2 regions of the Methylibium sp. T29-B genome follow, and region 2 is predicted to be linked to the other one. Evidence: predicted binding sites of a transcription regulator. Region 2 holds the regulator's gene; the other holds the start of a gene.

Region 1 (9,810 bases), on a different contig from region 2:
CAGGTTGGTGAGCCACAGGCTCAGGCAATCCACCAGCACCATCCGATCCGGCTCGCTGTGGCGCCTCACGGCAGCGGCCAGCTCGCGCGGCACCTCGTCGGTCGCGAGACCGGGCACGCGCTCGGCGCGGTCGTGTCGGTGTCGGGCAATGCGCGAGCGCATCTCGTCGTCGCCCGCCAGTGCGGTGGCCAGCAGCACGGCCGAGCGGCCGGGCAGCGCCAGCCAGTCGGCCGCGCGCGACTCGGCGCAGCGCGACTTGCCGCTGCGCTGGCCACCGAGGATCAACTCGCCTGTCCCGCTGCCCTTCGGATGACCGCGCCGCTCGCCCATGCGCCTCCCGTCAGAAGCTGACCTTGACCGATGCCGCGAAGGTGCGACCCGCCTCCGGGTAGATCGAGGTCGTTTCGCCGCCGGCCGTGCACCCGAAGGCCTGCGTGTAGTACTTGCGGTCCGTCAAGTTGACCACGCCGAGCGCGAACTCCGCCTGCGTCCAGCGATAGGCGTAGCGCAGGTCGGCGGTGGTGCGACCCGGGATGCTGCAGACGTTGGCGAAGTCCGGGCTCTGCGAGGACACGTAGTTCACGATCGCATCGAGCTTGTGCGCCGGCGCGGGCGTCCAGTCGGCCCGAAGGGACAGCGTGCGCTCGGGTGTCAGCGGCACATCCTGGCCGTCGTAGGCGCCCTCGGTGAAACGGGCCCGCCGCAGCGCGCCGTTGACGCGCAGGTTCAGCGCCTCGGTCAGCGCCTGCGCCAGTTCGAGCTCGACACCCTGCCGGCGCGTCGGGTCGAAGTTGACGTTGGCGCCGAACGGCCCGAACGGTCCGACGCCGTTGGGATCGAAGCCGATCTCGTTCTTCAGCGAGCTGCGGTAGACGCGCAGCTCGGCGCTGCGGCCGGCAGCACGCCAGCGCACGCCCAGTTCGGTGTCGCGTGAAGTCTGCGGCCGCAGCGGCACGGCCGGATTGGTGAAGCTGAACTCGTCGACGTTGGCGAGGCGGAAGCTGCGGCCGACCCGGCCGTAGACCGCGCTGTTCTCGGACAGCGGCTGCAGCACGCCCAGTTCCCAGGCGCGCTGGCGGTCGTCGATGCGGTCGACCGTGCTGCTGACCGCCTTCTCGATGCGCTCGGTGCGCACGCCGGCGCTCAGGCGGGTGCCGCCGCTCAGCGTGAGGTCGTCCTTCAGGTAGTAGCCGGTCGAGGACTGCTCGCCCACCGAGCCGAAGGCGCCCAGCACCGTGCGTTCCCATTCGTTGCGATCCACGCCGAACACCACCGCGTTGACGACCGACGCGAACTGCGTGCGGTTGCGCACCCGCAGCGAGTAGTTCTTCGCGTCGACGTCGTAGTCGTAGGCGAAGGCCCCGTTGCGGCTGCGCAGCTCCTTGTCACGCCAGCCGGCGTCAAGGCCGAGTTGCCAGTCGCCGCCGAGATCGGCCTCGGCGAACACGCCACTGCGCGTGTTGCGGATATCGGCGTGGTCGTTCGGTGCGGTGGTCTGGCTCGGGTCGGCGGCATACTGCGCCGCAGTCAGCGCGCCGGGCAGCCCGGTGTCGAGGTCGTCGTAGGCATGCCGCAGGCCGACGCGCAGCCAGTCGTTGCGCCACTGGCCGGTGAGCGATGCGCCCTCCGTCTCCGAACGGAAGTTGTCGCGATGGTTGTCGGTCGTGCGGCGGTTGGCGGCCGCATCCAGCGAGAAGCCACCGGCCTCGAGCGTGGCGTCGGCGCGCAGGTCGCGCAGGCGATCGCTGCCGGCGGCGGCGTACACGCTGGCCCGGTTGCGGCGAGCTGTTCCGTGACCCGCCTTGGTGGTGACGATGATCACGCCGCCCGTGGCGCCCTCACCGTACAGCACGGTGCCGCTGCCGCGCAGCACCTCGATGCGCTCGACCGAATTGATCGGGATGCCGGCCAGCCGCGTGCCGCCGAGGTCGCCCTCGTTGATGCGGATGCCGTCGAGGATCACGACCTGGTTGTTGTCGGACGTGGTGCCGAAGCCGCGCAGGTCGAGGGCGTAGTCGCCACCGCCGTAGAGGTCGAGCCGACCGGGCACGCCGAGCAGCTTCATCACGGCCTCGTTCACCGTGGACACGCCCGAGTCGGCGATGTCCTGGGCGGTCAGCACGCTGACACCGTACGGCAGCGTCGCCGAGTCCTCGACGAAGCGGCTGGCCGTGACCAGCACCGGCGGCAGCTTGCCCGCCTCGGTGACGGGCGCGGATTGCGCGCTCGCGATGCCGCTGGCGAAGCCCAGCAGCGACAGCATCAACAACGGCGCATGCGGCAGCGCCCCGAGGCGAACAGGAATGCGAGGCGCGGTGGCCTCGAAGGGAGTGGCAATCATGGAATGACCAACGATGAAATCGTGCGCGCCAGCTTCCCCGCGGGCGCCCACCTCATGACGCGCCGCTTGCGCAGCACGCCTCCCGTTGGCCGGTATCCGGGCTGGCGGAACGACCCTCGCGACCTTCCCAGAGCCGGAGACTCCAGTGGCATGTGCGCGAGAGCGGAAACGTGAACGCAGGCGTTCTGGCTTCGTCCGCTGACCGTTGCGGGGGCAGCGCAGGCTGAAGGAGCACCCGGTGGGTCCCCCTCCTCTGCTTCCCGTTTAACTGCGCCGGCGTGAACGCCGGCATGAGCACCAACAGCCTGCAGTGTAAGCGCGGCCCGGGCCGCCCCCTACAATCGACGCGTGCAGTGAGGAGAGGCATGGCGACGATCGAAGAACTGGCCGAACGCGTGGAGCGGTTGCTGCTGCGGCACCAGGAACTCCAGCGCACGCACGCGCTGACCCTGGAGCAGCTGGCCGGCGTCAATGCCGAACGCGACTCGCTGCGCTCCCGCCTCGCCGCCGCCCGCCAGCGCGTCGAGGCCCTGCTGGATCGCCTGCCGGCCAGCGAACCGGTCGCCGAGGCCGGCCCGGAGACCGGAAAGACCGCCGAATGAAGCAGCTCGAAGTCACCATCATGGGCCAGAGCTACATCCTCGGCTGCCCCGACGGCGGCGAACGGGCCCTGCTCGAGGCCGTGGGCAACGTGGACCAGGAGATGTGCGCGATCCGCGACGCCGGCAAGGTGCGCGCCCGCGAGCGTATCGCGGTGCTCGCCGCGCTCAACCTCGCCTACCAGCTGGCCGAGCGGCCGCTGGCGGCGGCGACTCCGGCGCGCAGCGCCGGGCAGGCCGCGCCGGACCCTGCACACGGCATCGACATCGAGGCCCTGATTGGGCGCATCGACGAGACCCTCGGGCGCGACGGTCAATTGCTCTGAAACGCCGGTTCGTCAGCGCTGGCGGCGTACACTGATCTCGTCCGTCGCGTTCGCGGGAGTTTTATATTTCCTTGAACCGATGCTCATATGAGCCCGGGCTTGGAACATTGCGAAGCGGGCGTGATCGTCTCGCGTCAGATGAACCCGAAGCTTCGTTGACCTCGCCCACCTGAACTCCCCTGGGTTCAGGAATGCGACTCCCGGTTCGCGGCGGACACCTTTCCCCGTTGCCCTTCCCGACCTGCTGCCGCCATGGCGTACTGGCTGATGAAGTCCGAGCCCGACGAGTGCTCGATCGACGACCTGGCGCGCGCGCCGGGCCGCAAGCTGCCGTGGACCGGCGTGCGCAACTACCAGGCGCGCAACTTCATGCGCGACGATTTCCGGCCTGGCGACGGCGTGCTGTTCTATCACTCGTCGTGCCCGCAGCCGGGCATCGCCGGGCTGGCCGAGGTGGCTTCCGTCGCGCACACCGACGCGACCCAGTTCGACCCGGCGAGCCCCTACCACGACCCCGCCTCGAAGCCCGAGGCACCGCGCTGGTTCGGCGTGGACGTGAAGCTGGTGCGCAAGACGCCGCTGCTGTCGCTGGCCGCGATGCGCGCGGCACCCTCGCTCGCGACGATGCGCGTGCTGCAGCGGGGCAACCGCCTGTCCATCACGCCCGTCACGACGGCCGAGTGGCGCGCGGTGCTCGCGCTGCTGCCGCCGGCCTGATGCTGCTCGCCTGGCCGCTGGTCGTCGAGCTGCTGCTGCTGGGCGCGGGCGCCGGCTTCCTGGCCGGCCTGCTGGGCGTCGGCGGCGGCATGGTGCTGGTGCCCTTCATCACGCTGCTGCTGACGCTGAAGGCTTTCCGTCCGACCTGATCGTGAAGGTCGCGATCGCGACCTCGCTCGCGACGATCTGCTTCACCTCGCTGTCTTCGGTGCGAGCCCATCATGCGCGCGGCGCCGTGCGCTGGGACATCGTGCGCCGCCTCGCACCGGGGATCGTGCTGGGCTCGCTGCTGGGGGCGCAGGTCGCGAAGGCGCTGCCCTCGGCGCTGCTGGCCGGGCTGTTTGCGCTGTTCGTCGGCTTCTCGGCGACGCAGATGCTGCGCGGCGGCAAGCCCACGCCGGCCCGGCAGTTGCCACCCGCGCCCGGACTGTTCGGCGTCGGCGGCGTGATCGGCGCCGTGTCGGCGCTGGTCGGTGCCGGTGGCGCCTTCATGTCGGTGCCGTTCATGACCTGGTGCAACGTGCCGATCCACAACGCCGTGGCGACCTCGGCCGCACTGGGCGTGCCGATCGCGCTGGCCGGCACCGCCGGCTACATCGCCGCTGGCTGGAACCTCCATGGGCTGCCGCCCGGCACGCTCGGCTTCCTCTACCTGCCGGCACTGCTGGTGGTGTCGACCGCCAGCGTGATGACGGCACCGCTCGGCGCGCGCACCGCACATGCGCTCGACGTGCAGCAGTTGCGTCGCGTGTTCGCGCTGCTGCTCTACGCCATCTCCGGCTACATGTTCTGGCGCGCCCTGCAGGGCTGAGCCCGCGTTCCGGCGCGCGCCCTGCGGTCAGCCGACCGTGGCCCGCCGAAGGCGATGCTGGCCAGCGCCACGTGGTTGCCGCCACGCTGCACGGCCTGCGCCAGCGCAGTCTCGGCGGCGTGCAGCAGACCGGCCTGCGTCTGCGCGGTGTGCGGGAAGCTCGCGAGCCCCATCGACACCGTGAACCGCAGCGCCGCGCCGCCCTTGGGCACGAGCTGCGTTGCGCACTGGCGGCGCATTCCCTCCATGCGGGCATGGGCCGTCGCCAGGCCCATGCCGGACAGCAGCAGCGCGAAGCGCTCGCCCTCGAGACGGCACGGGGCATCCATCGCACGCGTATTGCTGCGCAGCAGCCGGGCCATCGCCTCGAAGACGCGCTCGCGACCGGCGTCGTCATGGGGCGGGCTGCCGGCGGGTGGCGCATCGACGTGGATGTAGACCACGGCGAACTCACGGTGCTCGCGCAGCGACAGGTCGATCTCACGGCGCAACTGGTCGTCGAACTGCTCGCGACGGCCGATGCTGCGCACCGGCTCGCCCGACGCGTTGCGGTTCTCCGCATCGCTGCGCAGCGCCTCGTTGGCACGCTGCTGCTCCTCGAGCTGGTGCAGCGCCTGCTGCAGCTGGCCGGACAGGCGGGTGCGCTCGCTGCGCTCGACCCACACGCCCAGCAGGGCTCCACCATCGAGCGGCACGCGCGCACCGAGGAACTCGCGCCGCTCGCCGCCGAACTCGAGGCTGTGTTCACTGACGCTGGCGCCGGGCCGGGCCAGCGCGGCCTGATCGGCGGCGCGCAGCGCGCCGGCGGTCGGCGCGGTGAGCAGTTCGGCATCGGTCCGGCCGCAGGCCTCGGTGGGCACGCCGAGCGCTGCGACCGCCGCCGCGTTGAGGTGTGTGTAGCGACCCGCGGCGTCCTTCGTGTAGACGGGCAGACCGAGCTTTTCGAGCGCCTCGGCAAGGGCCGACGCGGTGGCGGAGGACTCGTAGGAAACGCTCATGGTGCTCGAACCATGATAGCCCTGCACCGCAGGCGCGCCCCCCCAGCTTGAGGGTGTCGAACCCCCTAGCGCTGCATCAGCCGATCAGCGTCTGCATGCTGTGCTCGATCTGCCCGGTGAGCTGCTCGAAGCGCTCGAGCAGCGTGTCGCTCGCGTCGGCCAGCTGCTGCCGGCCAGCCGGCGTGCCGGCGGCGTCGATGCCGGCACGCATCTGCGGCCAGGCTTGCGCCGCGGCGGTCAGCGTCGCGCGGATCTCGGGGGTCGACAGCGGCGCGGCCTGCAACGCGGCCAGCGCCTGCTCGGCCTCGAGCGCTGTTCGCTGGGCCGCCTCGCGCGCCAGCGCGGCCATCGGACCCGGCAGCAGCGTGGCCAGCAGCACCTCCTTGGCCAGCCGCTGGCTCAGCATGCGCTGCCGGCCCGCGAGGTTGATCACGTGCAGACGCGGCATGCCGCTGGCCTGCTCCAGGGCGGCGGTCAGTGTCTCGGCGGCCTGCAGCAGCGCCTCGGCCAGCGCATCGAGCTTGAGCAGGCGCGCAGCCTGCGGTGCTTCGCGGAGCGTCGCGTCCAGCGGCTTCCAGGCGCTCAGCACGCCGTCCAGCAGGTCGCCGAAGGTGGGTTTGGACAGCAGGCGCCCCAGTTGGGCCAGGTTGGCCTCCAGGCGCTCGACCGCCTGCGACTGCAGAACCCGCGCCGCGCCGGCCTCCGCCTCACCGCCAGCGACCTGCAGCGCATAGAGCTTGACCAGCCGCTGCGACAGCATGCGCAGCTGGCCGGAGCGGTTGACCCCGGCCGCGTCCTGCGCGGCATCGATGAGCAGCTGGGCCGCCTGACCGACGCGCAGTTGCTGCTGCATCGCGCTCTGGCGCAGCAGCCTGAACGCCTCGTCTTCCGGGACCTGGCGCGCCAGCATCAGGATGCCCTTGGCTCGGTCGACCAGCTTGCGTTCTTCGTAGCGGTTCCCCAGGTCCGCGAGCGCATCGCGCAGCCCGCGCTCGTGCCGGAAGCGCGCCTGCACGAGCTGCAGCAACGGCCGCAGCCGCGCTGCGGCGTAGCCCTGCGCCACCCAGCCCTGCACGCCGCACTGCAGGGCCCGCTCCATGGCCTCGACGCCGGCGTCGCCGCTGAACACGAGCACCGGCAGGGCCTGGGTCGAGCGCAGGATGTCCAGCGCACGGAACAGCGGCTCACCCGGGTGCGAAGACCAGCCCACCAGCACGTCGGGTCCCTGCCGCAGTGCCTCCTGCACCAGCTTGTCGCATGGACAGGCACCAAGCACGTGAATGCCGGCCGCGCGCAGATCGGCTGCCAGCGGCGGCGCACCGTGATCGGGGTCGAGCACAAGGAGAACGGAAGTCACGCGACGACGGGCCTTTTCAGAGGAGCGGACGCAGGGCGCGACCTGCGGGGGGCGCCAGTATGGAGCAGCCGGCGTGGCGCCGGCCGCTCCCCCTGGCACGGATGCTGCTCCGCACAACGCGGGCGCAGCGACGCGCCCGGATCGGCGCTCCGCACGCCCGGTCCTGTGCACACCGACGTGCCCAGCTTCGTGCCTTCGTCACTCGCCCCCCGGGGGCCGAGCGACTGTTCTCCCTGGAGAAGCACCATGAGCTCGCCGTCGTCGGCCGCCATCATCGCGGCGCCCCACCTCCCCTTCTCGCATCGCTGCCGCGCGTGAGCGCAGGCACGTCACGCAATGGCTGATTTCAAGACCTTCGTGCGCTCGGGCCACTGGCCCACGCTGCTCGCGTCCTTCCTTTACTTCGACTTCTGCTTCGCGATCTGGGTACTGAACGGCGCGATGGCGCCCTTCATCAGCGAAAGCTTCCAGCTCACCGCCGCGCAGAAGGGCTTCATGGTGTCGGTGCCGATCCTGGCCGGCGCGCTGATGCGCTTCCCGCTGGGCGTGCTGTCACAGTACATCGGCCGCAAGAACGCGGCGATGGTCGAGATGGGCCTGATCGTCGCCGCACTGGGCTACGGCTACGGCTACGTCGACAGCTACGACGGCGTGCTCGCGATGGGGGTGCTGCTCGGCATCGCCGGCGCGAGCTTCGGCGTTGCGCTGTCGCTGGGCTCGGGCTGGTTCCCGCCGCAGCACAAGGGGCTGGCGATGGGCATCGCCGGCGCCGGCAACTCGGGCACGGTGCTCGCCGTGCTGTTCGCGCCGCCGCTGGCGGCCAAGTTCGGCTGGTCCACCGTCTACGGTCTGGCGGCCTGCACCATGCTGCTGCCGATGCTGGTGATGTGGTTCGCCGCCAAGGAGCCACCGGACCGCGAGCACCAGACCCTGCGCGAACACGTCGCCTGTCTGTTCGAGAAGGACGGCTGGGCCTTCAGCCTGATCTACATCATCACCTTCGGCGGCTTCATCGGCCTGGCGAGCTTCCTGCCGACCTACTTCTACGACCAGTTCCACGTCACCAAGATCGAGGCCGGCCAGTTGACGATGCTGGCCACGCTGATGGGCTCGGCGGTGCGCGTGCTGGGTGGCTACATCTCCGACCGCATCGGCGGCATCAACACGCTCAGCGGCGTGCTGATGATCGTGATCGTGACGCTGGTAATGTGCGGCTTCGCGGGCGGCTCGGTCGCGGTCACCACGCTGCTCTTCATGCTGTGCTTCGCGGCGCTCGGCGCCGGCAACGGCGCGCTGTTCCAGCTGGTGCCGCTGCGCTGGCCGCTGACCACCGCGGTGGCTGGCTCGATGATCGGCGAGGTCGGCGCGCTCGGCGGCGGCTTCCTGCCCAATGCGATGGGGCAGTCCAAGCAACTGGCGGGCACCTACCTGTGGGGCTTCGTCGCCTTCGCGGTGCTGGCGCTCGTGATGCTGGTGATGCTGCGGCGCGTGCAGATCCGCTGGACCCGCACCTGGGCCGAGAAAGGCGGGCGCGCCCGCCCGATGACCGCGCCGACCGACTACGGTGCCGCCAGCCGGACCGCTCAGCGCTAGTCCCGGGGCAGCCGCATGATTCGCCTCCAGCCCGGTGCCGCCGCCTGCCCCGCTTCAGCGCGGCAGGAACAACAGCCACACCACGAGCAGCACGTTGAACAGCAGCGAGATCGCGAAGGCGATCTTCCACAGCGCGTTCGGGTCGCGGGCGACGAGCGGCGTCGCCGGCGGTGCGGCGAGCGGGCGCGACGCGCCGCGCTCCAGCGCCAGCACGAACTCCTCGGCCGTCTCGAAGCGCTGCTGGCGCTCGCGCGCCACGGCCTTCAGCACCACGTGGTCCAGCCAGATCGGCAGCTCGGGCCGCAGCCGCGAGGGCGCGATCGGGTCGCGCCGGTAGCGCGCGATCTGGAACGGCTCGATCTCGCCGTACGGCAGCCGGCCGCTCAGCCAGCGGTAGAGCGTGACGCCCAGCGCGTAGAGGTCGCTCGCCGCGTCGGCGCCGGCATGCCCTGCTTCCCACTGCTCGGGATTCATGTAGCTGGGCGTACCAGCATGCAGGCTGCGCACCGCTGGCGGCTCGCGACCGGAGATTGCCACGCCCAGGTCGAGCAGGCGCCACTGGCCGTCGTCGCCCAGGTGCAGGTTGGCCGGCTTGACGTCGCGATGCACCACGCGCTGACGGTGCAGCCGGCCCAGCGCGCGCGCCGCGGCCAGCGTGCCCTGCACGATCTCCTCCACGCTGAAGGCCTGACCGGCCTCCAGCAGCTGCTCGAGCGTGCGGCCGCCATGCCAGTCGAACACCGCATAGAAGGCGCTCGGGTCGCGCGGCTCGCGCACCCGCACGAAACCCTGCCCGTCGCGCTCGGTGACGGTGCGGCCCAGCCAGGCCTCATGGGCCAGCATCGCGCGCTCCTCGGGATCGCCGGCACGCGACTCGTGCAGCGTCTTGATCGCCACCAGCTCGCGCGTCGCCGCATCGCGCGCCTGCACCAGCCGGTGCACGCCGGTGTTGGCCACCAGCGCGGTGATCACATAGCCGTCGAGCGTGTCGCCCACCTTGAGGCGCGGCGGTATCGGCAACTGGCGTCCCAGCAGCAGGGCGTCGTCCAGGCTGCCGGCATCGAGCCC
Region 2 (4,548 bases):
GGGTCGAGCAGCGGGCCGTCGGCCTCGCGGCCCTGCCAGCCGGCGGCGGCCAGCATCGCGGCAGCCAGCGTCTCCTTCAGTGGCGCCTCGCCCTGGTCCTCGCGCCAGCCGCGCTTGAACAGCGCCTCGCCCGAGGTGTCGACATACAGCGTGGCGTGCTCGGGCGCCAGGTGCAGCAGCAGCGGCAGGTCGGGGCGGCGGGTGTCGACGCTCGGGCGCGCGCCGAGCGCGTCGCGCATCGCGTCGCAGACACCGTCCTTGATGCGCAGCGCGGCGAAGTTCAGGCTCTTGAGCGGCGCGCGCTGCGCGGTCACGTCCACCTTCAGGGTCTGCGTCGGCGTGATCCAGTCGGGCCAGCGCGGGCTGCGGGCCAACGCGTACAGGTCGTCCTCGCTGCGGTAGGGCGCATCGGCCACCTGCCACAGCACGCGCTGGGCGAGCCGGCTGCCGAGGTTGAGTGCCATCGCCTCGCGCGGGCCGCCGCGCACCATCACGCCGCCGCGCTGCGTCTGCGCCGCCGCGCCCGGCAGCAACCGGGCAACCTCGTCGGCGAGCAGCGCCTCGACGCCGGCCGCGCAGGGGAGGAACAAGGAGGACGGCGGGGCGTCGGGCGGAAGGGCGACGTTCATGCGTGCAGAGGGGTTCGAGGGTTGCGCTCGCGCCTCGGTCGACACCGGGCGGGGCGCTGGGTCTTGTTGCCGGTTCGGGCCCGAGACCTCGTCGTCACATCATCGTGCGCCGCAGGTTGGCCGGCGCGATCTTCAGCGCCTCGCGGTACTTCGCCACCGTGCGGCGTGCCACCTGGATGCCCTGCTCTTCCAGCATGCTGCTGAGCTGGCTGTCCGACAGCGGCTTCTTGGCGTCCTCGGCACTGACCAGCTGCTTGATCAGCGCACGCACCGCGGTGCTCGACGCATTGCCACCGGCCTCGGTGTTGAGCGAGGAGCCGAAGAAGTACTTCAGCTCGAAGGTGCCGTAGGGCGTGGACATGTACTTGGCGGTGGTCACGCGCGAGATGGTCGACTCGTGCAGACCCAGCTCGTCGGCGATCTCGCGCAGCACCAGCGGCTTCATCGCGATCGCGCCATGGCTGAAGAAGGCCTTCTGGCGCTCGACGATGGCCTGCGACACGCGCTGGATGGTGTCGAAGCGCTGCAGGATGTTCTTCATGAACCAGCGCGCCTCCTGCAGCCGCGAGCTCAGGCCCGCGCCCGATTCGGTGCGCGCGCCCCGCTGCTGCTTGATGGCCTGGGCGTAGAGGTCGTTGATGCGCAGCTTGGGCATCACGTCGGGGTTGAGCACCACGCGCCAGCCGCGGCCGGCCTTCTGCACGATGACATCGGGCACGATGATGTTGGCCTCGGCCTTGGTGAAGGGCCGGCCGGGCTTGGGCTCGCAGCGCACGATCAGCGCCTGCGCGGCCTTCAGCAGCTCCTCGTCGGCGCCGGTGGCGGCCATCAGCTTCTTGCCGTCGCGCCGCGCCAGCAACTCGAGGTGGTACTTGCAGATCAGGATCGCGATCATCTGCGCCTCACAGCGCGGTCCGGCCCGCAGCTGCAGCGTCAGGCACTCTGACAGGTCGCGCGCACCGACGCCCAGCGGCTCCAGGTTGTGCAGCCACTTCAGCGCGCAGCGCAGGCGGTCGAGCAGCTCCTCGACCGCGATGTCGTCCTCGTCGCCGGCCAGGCGCTGGGCGATCTCTTCCAGGGGGTCGGCCAGGTAGCCGTCCTCGTCGAGCGATTCGATCAGCACCATCACCGCGCCGCGGTCCTCGTCGCTCAGGCGCATGCCGCGCAACTGGTCGCGCAGGTGGTCCTGCAGGCTCACCCCGGCGCTGCTGCGCTCCATGGGGTCGAACTCGTCGCTGTCGTTGTTGCCGGCCTTGCCGGGCGTCTCGCGGATGCCGTCGAAGTCCTCGCGCTCGGTGCCGTTCTCCCAGTCCTCGCGCTCGGTGGTGCCGAACTCGGCCGCATCCACCGCGACCGGCTCGGGGTCGGCGGCCACCTCGGACCCCGAGCCCTCCCAGGCGTCATCGGCCTGGCGCTCCGTGGCCGTGGCGCGCTCCACCGGCGCGTCGAACGGGGTCGGCGCATCTTCCTCCACTTCGAGGAAGGGGTTCTGCTCCAGCATCTGCTCGACTTCCTGGTGAAGCTCGAGCGTGGAAAGCTGCAGCAGCCGGATCGACTGCTGAAGCTGCGGCGTGAGCGCCAGATGCTGCGAAAAACGGACCTGCAGGGAAGGCTTCATCACATCCTGAAGTGCTCGCCGAGGTAGACCTTGCGGACGTCGGCGTTCTCGACGATCTGCTCGGGGGTGCCTTCGGCCAGCACGCGTCCTTCGCTGATGATGTAGGCGCGGTGGCAGATGCCCAGGGTCTCGCGCACGTTGTGGTCGGTGATCAGCACGCCGATCCCGCGGCTCTTGAGGAAGCCGATGATTCGCTGGATCTCGATCACCGCGATCGGATCGACGCCGGCGAACGGCTCGTCGAGCAGGATGAAGCGCGGCTGCGTGGCCAGCGCGCGGGCGATCTCGACGCGCCGCCGTTCGCCGCCCGACAGTGCCGGTGCCGGGCTGTCGCGCAGCTTGTCGATCGACAGGTCGTGCAGCAGGCCGTCGAGCAGCTCGTCGATGCGTGCCTTGGTGTAGGCCTTGCCGCGTTCGTCGAACTGGAGCTCCAGCACCGCGCGGATGTTCTCCTCGACGGTGAGCTTGCGGAAGATCGAGGCCTCCTGCGGCAGGTAGGACAGCCCGAGGCGCGAGCGCTGGTGGATCGGCAGGCGCTCGATCGGCGCGCCGTCGATGCGGATCTCGCCGGCGTCGGCGCGCACCAGGCCCACGATCATGTAGAAGCTGGTGGTCTTGCCGGCGCCGTTCGGGCCCAGCAGGCCCACCACCTCGCCGGCCGCAACGGCCAGGTGCACGTCCTTGACGACCTTGCGGGCGCCGTAGCTCTTCTGCAGTCCGCGAGCCTCCAGGCGGCTCGCCATCGCCGTGTTCATGGCCGCGTCCCCGCCCCGGAGTTTGGCGCCGAAGCCGGGTTCTCGCGCGGCGTCAGCACGCCGCGCACCCGGCCTGGCGCGGCCGCGGAGGCCGGGCCGCCGAGCACCTGGAAGACCTCGGTCACGTTGTCGTAGGAGATGGTGTTGCCGGCCACCTCGTCGGCCAGCGTGCTGCCGCGGAAGCGCCGCAGCACGGCCTGGTTCACGAGCCGCACGGTGTCGCCGCGGCCGTCGTACTCGAGGCGCTCGGCCTCGCCCTCGATGTACTCGTCGTTGCTGCCGCGCTTCTGGCGGAAGTAGGCACGCTTGTTCGGCCAGCCGGTCGCCACCGCGGACTGGTAGCCTCGGGACTCTGGCGCACCTCCACGCGGTCGGCGCGGATGACGATGCTGCCCTTGGTGATCTCGACGTTGCCCGACAGGATGTTCAATTGCTTGACCTCGTCGACCCGGGCCGAGTCGGCAGTGAAGGCCAGCGGCTGGCTGCGGTCAGCCTTTTCGGCGGCGAAGGCCGGCAGCAGGGCCAGCCCCAGCACCGCCAGGACGGCCCGGCAAACAGGCTGCGCCAGCAAGGTGCACCGCGATGCAGGATAGGGGGTCGGAGCGGACATGGAGGGAATCGGCATGAATCTTGCTGCCGATTCTAGGGTGAGTTCGATCGCTTGCCACGGCCGGCCGCCGCTCCGACGGCCGCTGTCGCGTCGACGCCAAACGAGGGTCAGCCGCCCTTGCGGATCTGCGCGATCAGGTGGTCGGTGATCGCCAGCGCGCGGTCGTTGCTGCCGGCCAGCGAACCCGAGGTGTAGTAGGACCCGTTGATGCCGATCGCCGGCGTGCCGTCGATCTTGTAGCCGGCCGACAGCGCGGCGGCCTGGCGGGCCTTGGTCTGCACCGAGAACGAGTTCATCACGTCGAGGAACTTGGCCTTGTCGACGCCATTCTTCGCCACGAAGTCGCCGATCGCCTCGGGCGTGTTCAGCGGATTGCGTTCGACGTGCATCGCGGTGAAGACCTTGCGGTGCAGGGTGTCGACCAGCCCCAGGGCCTCGATCGCGAAGTACAGCTTCTGGTGCAGCACGAACGGCACCTCGCGGAAGGCGACCGGCAGGCGCCGGAAGGTGATGTCCGGCGGCAGCTTCTTGACCCAGGATTCGAGCATCGGCTCGAAGGCGTGGCAGTGCGGGCAGCCGTACCAGAAGAACTCCACGACCTCGAGCTTCTTCGGGTCCTGCGTCGGCTGGCGCTGCGACAGCTTCACGTAGTCCTTGCCCTCGACCGGACCGCCCTGGGCGTGGCCGAAGGCCGGCAGCAGTCCGACGCAGGTGGTGGCCAGCGACAGGGTCGTGAAGTCACGACGGTTCATGAGCATCCTTTCAGCGTTCAGACAGACGCAGCGGTGGAGTCATCCCCACGCCGCGAAGTTCATTTCTGCACCCGCACCAGCGCCGACACCATGCCGGCGCCGTCCAGCGTTTCCTTCACCTTCTCGGCCTCGGCGCGCTGCACGAACGGGCCGACGCGCACACGGTACATCGTCCGGCCCGATT

Evidence for each region. Region 2 encodes sigma-54, which starts transcription at its own class of promoters, with help from an activator protein. Its sites were predicted from a motif close to TGGCANGNAANCTGCTTT; they were not measured.
Region 1: the regulator sigma-54 is predicted to act here: its motif matches at 7,243-7,260, upstream of Y694_RS16270 (nitrate/nitrite transporter).

The regions. Positions count from the first base shown of each region.
Region 1 is NZ_AZSN01000123.1:756-10,565, forward strand. It holds gene Y694_RS16230 (bifunctional adenosylcobinamide kinase/adenosylcobinamide-phosphate guanylyltransferase) at 1-330, opposite strand, end outside; gene Y694_RS16235 (TonB-dependent receptor) at 341-2,341, opposite strand; cobalamin riboswitch at 2,411-2,658, opposite strand; gene Y694_RS16240 (hypothetical protein) at 2,707-2,943, shown strand; gene Y694_RS16245 (cell division protein ZapA) at 2,940-3,266, shown strand; RNA gene ssrS (6S RNA) at 3,304-3,485, shown strand; gene Y694_RS16250 (EVE domain-containing protein) at 3,519-3,983, shown strand; partial or broken gene Y694_RS16255 (sulfite exporter TauE/SafE family protein) at 3,983-4,794, shown strand; gene Y694_RS22710 (sensor domain-containing diguanylate cyclase) at 4,764-5,792, opposite strand; gene Y694_RS16265 (type IV pili methyl-accepting chemotaxis transducer N-terminal domain-containing protein) at 5,869-7,149, opposite strand; gene Y694_RS16270 (nitrate/nitrite transporter) at 7,486-8,742, shown strand; partial or broken gene Y694_RS16275 (bifunctional protein-serine/threonine kinase/phosphatase) at 8,797-9,810, opposite strand, start outside.
Region 2 is NZ_AZSN01000212.1:115-4,662, forward strand. It holds partial or broken gene Y694_RS19710 (class I SAM-dependent RNA methyltransferase) at 1-629, opposite strand, end outside; gene Y694_RS19715 (RNA polymerase factor sigma-54) at 724-2,247, opposite strand; gene lptB (LPS export ABC transporter ATP-binding protein) at 2,247-3,002, opposite strand; partial or broken gene lptA (lipopolysaccharide transport periplasmic protein LptA) at 2,999-3,627, opposite strand; gene Y694_RS19730 (thiol:disulfide interchange protein DsbA/DsbL) at 3,720-4,364, opposite strand; partial or broken gene Y694_RS19735 (SPOR domain-containing protein) at 4,424-4,548, opposite strand, start outside.